DNA from 2 places in the Streptomyces sp. NPDC089424 genome. Region 2 is predicted to be linked to the other one. Evidence: riboswitches for the same ligand, from Rfam matches in the RefSeq annotation. Region 2 holds a riboswitch; the other holds the start of a gene.
What was found. A riboswitch is a leader RNA that binds a small molecule or an ion and turns the genes downstream of it on or off. The one in region 2 is predicted to bind cyclic di-AMP.
Positions count from the first base shown of each region.

Region 1: linked by a shared signal. The riboswitch ahead of ACIP2X_RS14300 (C40 family peptidase) and the one ahead of ACIP2X_RS32375 (NlpC/P60 family protein) in region 2 are both predicted to bind cyclic di-AMP.

Region 1 covers NZ_JBIVHU010000002.1:1,502,896-1,507,880, forward strand. The annotation lists gene ACIP2X_RS14290 (TetR/AcrR family transcriptional regulator) at 1-580, opposite strand, end outside; gene ACIP2X_RS14295 (ABC transporter permease) at 697-1,704, shown strand; cyclic di-AMP (ydaO/yuaA leader) riboswitch at 2,277-2,479, shown strand; gene ACIP2X_RS14300 (C40 family peptidase) at 2,483-2,956, shown strand; gene ACIP2X_RS14305 (ATP-binding protein) at 3,878-4,327, opposite strand; gene ACIP2X_RS14310 (helix-turn-helix domain-containing protein) at 4,540-4,985, shown strand, end outside.
Region 2 covers NZ_JBIVHU010000009.1:289,434-294,418, forward strand. The annotation lists gene ACIP2X_RS32370 (hypothetical protein) at 210-563, shown strand; gene ACIP2X_RS32375 (NlpC/P60 family protein) at 653-1,849, opposite strand; cyclic di-AMP (ydaO/yuaA leader) riboswitch at 1,857-2,011, opposite strand; gene pcrA (DNA helicase PcrA) at 2,323-4,806, shown strand; gene ACIP2X_RS32385 (M23 family metallopeptidase) at 4,874-4,985, opposite strand, start outside.

The DNA of each region.
Region 1 (4,985 bases), on a different contig from region 2:
CGCGGAGGACCTCGACCGGGGCGGGCCCGAAGAGGGACTGCTGCGCGAGGAAGCCGATCACGGCGGCGATCATCGTGCGGGCCACACGGTCCGGTTCGACGTCCCGCGACATCATGCCGGCGCTCTGGTAGCTCTCGACGATCCGCGCCCAGGCCGCGCGCACCGAGGCGTACCCCTCGCCGAGGACGGCCCTCAGGTCCTCGTTGCGCAGGGTCTCCGCCCACACCTGGATGACCAGCCGCGGGAAGGCGGGCCGGCCGTCCACGGTGAGGTTCTCCCGGGCGGCGAGCGTCCGTCCGAGGACCGCCGCGACGAGCTCGTCCGGCGGCGGGGGCGGGCTCTGGCGCGCCGCCTCCTCGAAGGCCGCGCGGACCGAGCCGAGCACCTCGGCGACGATCGCCGCGATCAGCTCCTCCTTGCCGCTGAAGTAGCGGTAGACGGCGCCCGCGGAGAGGTTCACCTCCTTGAGCACGTCCTGCATCGACGTGGCGTGGAAGCCGTTGCGGGCGAAGCAGACGGCGGCGCCGTCGAGGATCTGCCGGCGGCGGGCGTCGAGGTGTTCCTGGGATACACGAGCCATGTCCCGAATGTAGAACGAACATTCTTTCTTGACAAGGGCACGCCCTTCGGCGCACGGTGGTGAAGCCAAAAACGAACGATCCTTCTTTTTGAGGCGTCCACCCTAGGGGGAACTCCATGTCCACGCCAACCGGCACGCAGCCCACCCGACCCGGCGCCCGGCAGGTCGTCGCGGTCGTCGTCCTCGTCCCGCTCGTGGCGGCGCTCGCGCTGTGGGCCTTCGCCTGGCCGGCCGCCCGGACCGCGCCGCACGACCTGCCGCTCGGTGTCGCGGGTCCGGCCACCGCCACCGCGCAGGTCGAGCGGCAGCTGGCACGGCATCCGGGCGCCTTCGAGGTCCACCGGTACGCCGACGAGGCCGCCGCCCGCGAGGCCGTCGAGGACCGGACGGTGTACGGCGCCGTCGTCGTCACCGCCCAGGGTCCCGAGCTGCTGACCGCCTCGGCCGCCGGCCCGGTGGTCGCGCAACTGCTCCAGCAGGCGATGTCCGCCGACGGCACCCCGCCGCGGACGGTGGACGTGGTGGCCGCCCCGGAGACCGACCCGCGGGGCGCCGCACTTGCCGCGAGCGTGCTGCCGCTGGCGCTGGGCGGGATCGCGGCGGGCGCGGCCGTCTCCGTGCGGGGGCTGCGCGGGATCCGGGCGGTGACCGCACTGGTGGGCGCGTCCGCGCTGGTCGGCGTCGGCGCCGCCGCGATCGCGCACAGCTGGCTGGGGGTCCTCACCGGGAACTGGTGGGCCGAGGCCGCCGTCCTCGGGCTGTCCACGCTGGCGGTGAGCGGCGCCGTCGCGGGGCTAGCCGCCCTGGTGGGCCGCGCCGGGATCGCCGTCGCTGGCGGCACGCTGATGCTGTTCGGCAACCCGCTCTCGGGGGCGGCGTCGGCGCCGCAGATGCTGCCCGAGCCCGCCGGGACGATCGGCCAGTGGCTGCCGCCGGGCGCGGGGACGACGCTGCTGCGCTCGGTGTCGTACTTCGACGGCGCGGCCTCCCTCGGCCCGGCTCTCACCCTCACCTGGTGGGCCGCGATCGGGCTCGGCGCGGTACTGCTGGGCAGCGCGCTGAAGTCCCGTACCGGGGCGGCGCGCGAGGTCGTGGCCGAGCGGGAGCCCGCGCCGGCACTCTGACCACGGACCGGCCGTGCGCCCCGCTGTAGCGGACGGGGCGCACGGCCTCTTCGCGTCCCGGCCGATCGGGTGACGGCCGGTCAGCCGGACCGTGTCGGCCGGCACGGCGTGCGACGGCGACCGAGTCGTGGACCGCGCGCCCGCCAAGGCGCCGGTGCGCGGAGATCGTCATGGAGCGCCACTTGTGCGCGCCGACGCCGTTGCACCGCGCTCCGACAGGTGCGGCAGGACCGATCCACCCGCCGCCGTCCCGGGTCACCGGGTGTCATGACGGTTCGTGCGGCCGGGAGTTGAAACGGACCAAAAGGGCTACCGCCGTCCGGATGACTTCCCCCTCCTTTTTCGGTGCCCTTGCGGTTGCGCAACGCGACCTGCCTCGGGGCGTGATGAGGCCTTCCGTCGCTGGTCCGGGGTGGCGTGGCGCCCTTGACACCGGTTCGAACAGGGGGATGTCCACCCGAACGGGTGAGTGGTGAGTAACGCCACAAATCCCCGATTGCGTTGGGATTTTCGGACTTCCGTGAGTCAAGATCCCTGACTGACGACAAGCCCCCGCCGCCGCGGCGGGGCGGTCCGGGCGGACGCCGAGTCCTGCCGCCGCCCGGATGACCGGTCGACAGGAGTGGATCGGCAGGAGTGGAGGACCCAAGCACGACGGGTCGCCGGAGCGCAATCTCCGAGCGTCCCTTGGGGTGAAGCCGTGGCAACGCGGCCGGGCTACTTCGCCAGCCCGAATCCGACAGGTCATCCTTCACAGGCGGCTGACGAAGGGTTGCGCATGACCGCGCTCAATCGTGTCCCGTCGCTGATGGCCCGTGCCGGTACGGCCTCGGCCCTCACCCTCGCCGCGGTGGGCGGCTCCGTCGTGGCTCCGGGCCTCGCCTCCGAGGCCGCGGCCGCCACGACGGCGACGAAGGCACTCCAGATCGCCGCCTCGAAGAAGGGCGCCCCCTACAGGTGGGGCGCCACCGGGCCGCGCAGGTTCGACTGCTCCGGGCTGACCCTGTACTCGTTCAAGAAGGCGGGCAAGAAGCTGCCCCGCACGGCCGCCCAGCAGTACAACAAGACCCGCCACATCGGGGCCAGGAGCCGCAAGGCCGGCGACCTCGTGTTCTTCCACTCCGGGTCGAACGTCTACCACGTGGGGATCTACGCCGGGAAGGGGAAGATCTGGCACGCCCCGAAGACCGGGGACGTGGTGCGGCTCCAGAAGATCTGGACCAAGAGCGTCTGGTACGGCCGGGTCAAGTGACCCCCGGGTGGCGGTGGCGGCGCCCGGAGGGGACGCCGCCGCCCCGCCCGTGACGCGGGCTCGGCACGACGCGTCGGCGGGTTCGCGCCGAGAACGACCCGCGGGACGCCCGTGACGCCCTCCGGGGCACGGGCGTCCCGCCGCCCGTGACGCCCTCCGGGGCACGGGCGTCCCGCCGTGCGGGGCTACGGCACAGGAGCCCCGGCTGGGGCCCGTGGCGCCGTCGGGCGGGCACAGGGCCCGGGGCGACGCGGACTCGCACCGAGGGCTGCCGCCGGGTCGCCCTGGACGACGAGGGCCCGCGCCGGCCCGCCCGAGCCCGGCAGTCCCGCCCGGCTCCGGCCCTCCGCGACCGCCGTGACGCCGCAACGTGCCCGTCCGTGCCGCCGGCTCCGTGTCCGGCCCGCGGCGCGTCGGAGCGCACAGCGCGTACCCCGGAGCGCCCGGCGCCGCTCCTCGCCGGATCCCCGCGTCTCTGCCCCCGAAGAGCTACGGCTCCTGCTGGCCGCCCAGGCGGGCCGGGACCGTCCAGGGCAGTTCGATGGACACCGTCTTGCCGCCCTCGCGGGTCAGGCGGACTCTGCGAACGTGCCCCTTCGTGCTGCCAGGTCTGTGTCCGGCCCGCGGGGCGTCGGAGCCCGCACGGCGCGTACCCCGGAGCGCCCGGCGCCGCTCCTCGCCGGATCCCCGCGCCTCTGCCCCCGAAGCGCTACGGCTCCTGCAGGCGGGCCGGGACCGTCCAGGGCAGTTCGATGGACACCGTCTTACCGCCCTCGCGGGTCAGGCGGACTCTGCAAACCTGCCCCTCTGTGCCGCCGGCTCCGTGTCCGGCCCGGGGCGCGTCGGAACCCGCACAGCGCGTACCCCGGGGCGCCCGGCGCCGCTCCTCGCCGGATCCCCGCGCCTCTGCCCCCGGAAGGGCTACAACTCCTGCTGGCCACCCAGGCGGGCCGGGACCGTCCACGGGAGTTCGATCGAGACCGTCTTGCCGCCCTCGCGGGTCGGGCGGACTCTGAGGCGGCCGCCGCATTCCGCGGCGAGCCAGCGGATGATGACCATGCCGCGGCCGTTGTCCTGCTGGACGGCGGCCGGAAGTCTTTTGGGGAAGCGCGGGTGACTGTCGGTCACTCCGATGCGGAGCTGCTCGTCGCGGTCGAGCCGCATCGCGACCGTGAAGGTGGGCGACTGACCGAGGGTGTGCTGGACGGCGTTGGTGGCGAGTTCGGAGATGATGAGCCTGATCGTGTCGGCCGCCTCGGTCTCCGGTGGCAGACCCCATTCCGCCAGGGTGCTGACGACGTAGGTCCGGGCTGTGGAGACCGAGGCGGGATCGCTCGGCAGAGTGACGGATGCTTCCAGATGGTCTGCCATGGCGACGTCGTCCCTTTCCCACGGGACCGCAGTCCGACACGGAGCGGATGGTTCGAGTACGGTCCCGGACTGGTGCTTCTTCGCCAGACTGCCACTCAAAGCCCGGTAGCGGTGGCGATCCACCAAGATATGCATATATCTGTCGCTCGAAGCGGTGAACTCTGCGACGGCAGAGCGTATTTGGGCGGCTCGGAAGGAGTAAGGAGTAGCCCATGCAGTACGGTCCCGCGGTGCGCCGCCGGAAACTGGGCGCCGAATTGCGCACACTGCGAGGCCGCGCGGGCCTCACGAGCGGTGAGGCGGCGCGGCTGGTGGGATGGCACCAGTCGAAAGTGAGCCGGATCGAGACCGGCGCGAGCGGCGTGAAACCGGCCGATGTGCGGTTACTCCTGGACGCCTACGGGGTGGACGACGCCCAACTCAGGGATCTCCTTCTGGCGTTGGCGGGCTCCGGCGGCGGTCAGGGCCGCGACCACTGGTGGCACGCCTACAAGGGGGTGCTGCCGCCCACGTACCGCGACTTCATCAGCCTGGAGTCGCAGGCCGGCGCCATGCGCACCCTGGAGACCTCCGTCGTCCCGGGACTGCTCCAGACTCCCGAGTACGCCCGCGCCGTGACCCGCGCCGCGGTGGAGGGACTGGCCGAGGACCGCTTGGA
Region 2 (4,985 bases):
CGACTCCTTCACGCGGCGCGATGACCGATGCGGCGATTCCGGGCCGGGCGGGAGCGCGGGGCTGCTATGGGGCGCATATATGCAGACGCATTGCGCCAGGGCGGGCCGGTGCCAGGTGGCCCGGTGTCGGGAGGCCGCATGTAGGGGAGCCCGGTGTGAGGCAGCCCGGTGTGGGGCGGGCGCGCCCCTCCTGATTAGGCTCCGGCCCCATGGACGTACTCATCCACCTCTTCGTCGGCCTGCACATCATCGGCATCGCCGCCCTCCTCGGTGGCTTCCTGACCCAGATGAAGGCGATGGGCCAGGGCACCGCGCGATTCGTCCCGGCGATGCTGCACGGCGCAGTGACCATGCTGGTCACCGGCGTGATCCTGGTAGGCCTCAACCAGGCGGACGACCAGCCCGTCGACAACATCAAGATCGGCGTGAAGCTGGCGCTGCTGATCGTGATCCTCGGCCTGGTCTACGTGAAACGGGACGACGAGAAGGTCGACAAAGACATGTTCGGCCTGGTGGGACTGCTGACCGCGGCGAACGTCTTCATCGCCGTGCTCTGGACCTGACGCCCGCCCCACGCGCGCGTGCCGCGGAAACCGCCGCACGCGCGCGTGTGCCCTTCGGCCGCCTCCGCGACCGCCTCGCCGTGCCGGTGTCAGGCCGGGCGGACGACGCTGTGGATGGAGGACTCGCCGTCGTAGTAGACGGACTCCTCGCGGACGTACGCGCCGGGCTTCGGGGCGTGGATCATCATGCCGTTGCCGATGTACAGGCCGACGTGGGTGACGTCGTCGTAGAAGAAGATCAGGTCGCCCGGCTGGGCGGCGGTGACGGAGACCGTCGTGCCGGCGTCGACCTGGTCGTAGGTGGTGCGCGGGAGGGTGACGTCGGCGGCCTTCCACGCGGCCTGGGTGAGGCCCGAGCAGTCGTAGGACTCGGGTCCGGTGGCGCCCCAGACGTACGGCTTGCCGATCTGCGCGCGGGCGAAGGCGAGCGCCTTCTCCGCCTTGGTGGCGTACCCGGTGTCCGAGGCGGAGTCGCCGGAGCCGGTATCGGTGCCCGTGCCGGTCGAGGAACCGGCGCCCGGGGAAGCGGCGCCCGAGGACTCCTGCTCCTGCTGGGCCGCCTCCTGGCGCCGCTGCTCCTCCGCCTGCTGCCGGGCGAGCTCGGCGGCCTTGCGCTCGGCCTCCTCCTGCTTCTTCTTCTCGATCGCCGCGAGGCGGGCCTTCTCCTCGGCGGTCAGGTCCGACAGCAGCTGCCGCGCGTCGGCGAGCTTCTTCTGGACGGTGGCCTTGGCCGACTGCAGATCGCTCTGCGACTCGGTGAGCGTCTCCAGGCTCCGTGTGGCCTCCTGGCGCTTCTTCATCGTCGCCGACTGCTCGCTGAAGTACTCGTCGACCGCGCCCTTCTGGCGGTTGGTCAGACGGCCCATCAGCTGGTTCTGGTCGAAGTAGTCCTGCGGGGAGTCGGCGAGCAGGAAGGTGGCGGTGTCGGGGACGGAGGCCCCGGTGCGGTACTGGGCGGCCGCGTACGTCCCCAGTTCCTCACGCGCCTCGTTCAGCTTCTGGGTGCGCTGGGCGACGTCGTCCAGGAGGGTGTCGACGCGCTTGCGCTGTTTCGCGGTCTTCTCCTTGGCCGCGTTGTACTTCTCGGTCGCCGACTCCGCCTGTCGGTAGAGATCGTCGACCTTCTTCTCGACCTCCTCGAGGCTCGGCTTGTCGTCGGCCGAGGGCTCGGCATGGGCGGTCTGGGAGAGCAGGGCCACGGAGGTCAGGGCAGCGGTGGCGAGGGCCGGTGTGCGTATGCCTGCCACCCGCGCGCCGGTGGGGCGCGACTTGCGGTGCGACGCCAAAGGAGGCGACTCCTTCCATCTGCCGCCTACCGGGTTAGCTGTCGGGTTCGGGCGGGTGGTTCGGAAGGGTTGCCCTACGACCCGCTCCCCGGAGGGATATGGGTCGATTCACCCCAAGTTCGGTGGGTCCCCGGCTCCGGCTGCCTTGGGCGCATCGGACTCGGCGGAGGCCGCGCGGCCCGGCGACGTTCGCCGGTAAGAGTCGTGCGGCCTGTCCGGCACCGTAGCCAACTCGTGTGGCCCGTGTGAAGGTTGGTGGGTGATATGCCCGATACATTTTCGTGACCTTCAGTCAGTGGTCACGCGCCGCGTGAGGCCGTGTTCGGACCGTGAGCGCTGGTCGGCGCAGAGGTCCTGGTGACGGCGGGCCGGGCGGTGGCGGGCCGGGGCCGCGGTGGCCGTCGGCCCCGGGGCCCGGGATGTTTCCGGGGCGGCAGCGGGTTGTCGGTGGGGCGCCCTAGACTCGGAGAGCGATGAGCAGCCTCTTTGACGACAGCTTCCTGGCGGACCTCCAGGCCCCACGGGCCCACGAGGAGCCTCCGCCGCCGCCCGAGGACGATCACGCTCCGGAGTCGCTGCCGGACGATCTGTTCGGCGGGAAGTTCGACGCGCCCCCGGACCGTGACGCCTACTACCGCGACGGCGCCCCGCGCCCCGCCCTGGACGCCGCCACGCTCCTGGAGGGGCTGAACGACAACCAGCGCGCCGCCGTCGTCCACGCCGGGTCCCCCCTGCTCATCGTGGCGGGCGCGGGTTCCGGCAAGACGCGTGTCCTCACCCACCGCATCGCCCACCTCCTCGCCGAGCGCGGGGTGCACCCCGGCCAGATCCTCGCGATCACCTTCACCAACAAGGCCGCGGGCGAGATGAAGGACCGCGTCGAGCGGCTGGTCGGCCCCCGGGCGGGCGCGATGTGGGTGATGACCTTCCACAGCGCCTGCGTGCGCATCCTGCGCCGGGAGTCCAAGAAGCTCGGTTTCACGTCGTCCTTCTCGATCTACGACGCCGCCGACAGCAAGCGCCTGATGTCCCTGGTCTGCCGCGACCTGGACCTCGACCCCAAGCGCTACCCGCCCAAGTCCTTCAGCGCCAAGATCAGCAACCTCAAGAACGAGCTGATCGACGAGGAGGACTTCGCCGCCCAGGCCACCGACGGCTTCGAGAAGACCCTCGCCCAGGCCTACGCGCTGTACCAGTCACGCCTGCGCGAGGCCAACGCCCTCGACTTCGACGACCTGATCATGACGACGGTCAACCTGCTCCGCGCCTTCCCGGACGTCGCCGAGCACTACCGCCGCCGCTTCCGGCACGTCCTGGTCGACGAGTACCAGGACACCAACCACGCCCAGTACGCCCTCGTGCGCGAGCTCGTCGGCACCGGCGAGCGCGCCCCCGAGGACGCCGACGTACCGCCCGGCCCGGACGACCTGCCGCCCGCCGAGCTGTGCGTGGTGGGCGACGCGGACCAGTCGATCTACGCCTTCCGCGGCGCGACCATCCGCAACATCCTCCAGTTCGAGGAGGACTACCCGAACGCGACGACGATCCTGCTGGAGCAGAACTACCGCTCCACCCAGACGATCCTCTCCGCCGCCAACGCCGTCATCGAGCGCAACGAGTCCCGCCGCCCCAAGAACCTGTGGACCAACGCCGGCACGGGCGCGCGCATCACCGGCTACGTCGCCGACTCCGAGCACGACGAGGCGCAGTTCGTCGCCGACGAGATAGACCGTCTGACGGACGCCGGCGACGCCAAGGCGGGCGACGTCGCGGTCTTCTACCGCACGAACGCCCAGTCCCGCGTCTTCGAGGAGATCTTCATCCGCGTCGGACTGCCCTACAAGGTCGTCGGCGGCGTCCGCTTCTACGAGCGCAAGGAGGTCAGGGACGTCCTGGCCTACCTGCGGGTGCTCGCCAACCCGGAGGACTCGGTGCCGCTGCGCCGGATCCTCAACGTCCCCAAGCGGGGCATCGGGGACCGGGCGGAAGCCATGATCGACGCGCTCTCCCAGCGCGAGAAGATCAGCTTCCCGCAGGCGCTCAAGCGGGTCGACGAGGCGTACGGCATGGCCGCGCGCTCCACGAACGCCGTCAAGCGGTTCAACACGCTGATGGAGGACCTCCGCACGATCGTGGACTCCGGTGCCGGACCGGCGACGATCCTGGAGGCCGTGCTGGAACGCACCGGCTATCTGGCCGAGTTGCAGACCTCCACCGACCCCCAGGACGAGACCCGGATCGAGAACCTCCAGGAACTCGCCGCCGTCGCCCTGGAGTTCGAGCAGGAGCGCGCGGAGGGCGAGGCCGGGACGCTGGCCGACTTCCTGGAGCAGGTCGCGCTGGTCGCCGACTCCGACCAGATCCCCGACGAGGAGGACGGCGACGGCGTCATCACGCTGATGACGCTGCACACCGCCAAGGGACTGGAGTTCCCGGTCGTCTTCCTCACCGGCATGGAGGACGGCGTCTTCCCGCACATGCGCGCCCTCGGCCAGACCAAGGAACTGGAGGAGGAGCGGCGGCTCGCCTACGTCGGCATCACCCGCGCCCGCGAGCGGCTGTACCTCACCCGGTCGGTGATGCGCAGCGCCTGGGGCCAGCCGCAGTACAACCCGCCGTCCCGCTTCCTGGAGGAGATCCCGGGAGCGCACCTGGACTGGAAGCGCACGGGCGCACCCGCCGCCCCCGCGGGCCCGGTGTCGGGCGTGGCGGCCTCCCTGTCCTCGTCCCGCTCACGCTCCTCGGCGGCCGGCGCGTCGGGCTTCGCCACCCGGCGTACGGCCGAACAGCCGGTCGTCGCGCTGGCGGTGGGGGACCGGGTCACGCACGACCAGTTCGGGCTCGGCACCGTCGTCGCGGTGAAGGGCACGGGTGCGAACGCCGAGGCGACGATCGACTTCGGGGACACCAAGCCGAAGCGGTTGCTGCTGCGGTACGCGCCGGTGGAGAAGCTGTAGCCGCACGGGCCGGATCCGGGGGTTCCGTCATCCGTCACGGAGCCCCCGCACTACGGCGCGGGACGCCTTACGAGGGGTCGATCCCGTGGCTGCGCAGCCAGGACAGCGGGTCGATCGCCGCGCCGCCGCCGGGGCGCACCTCGAAGTGCAGGTGCGGGCCGGTCGAGTTGCCGGAGTTG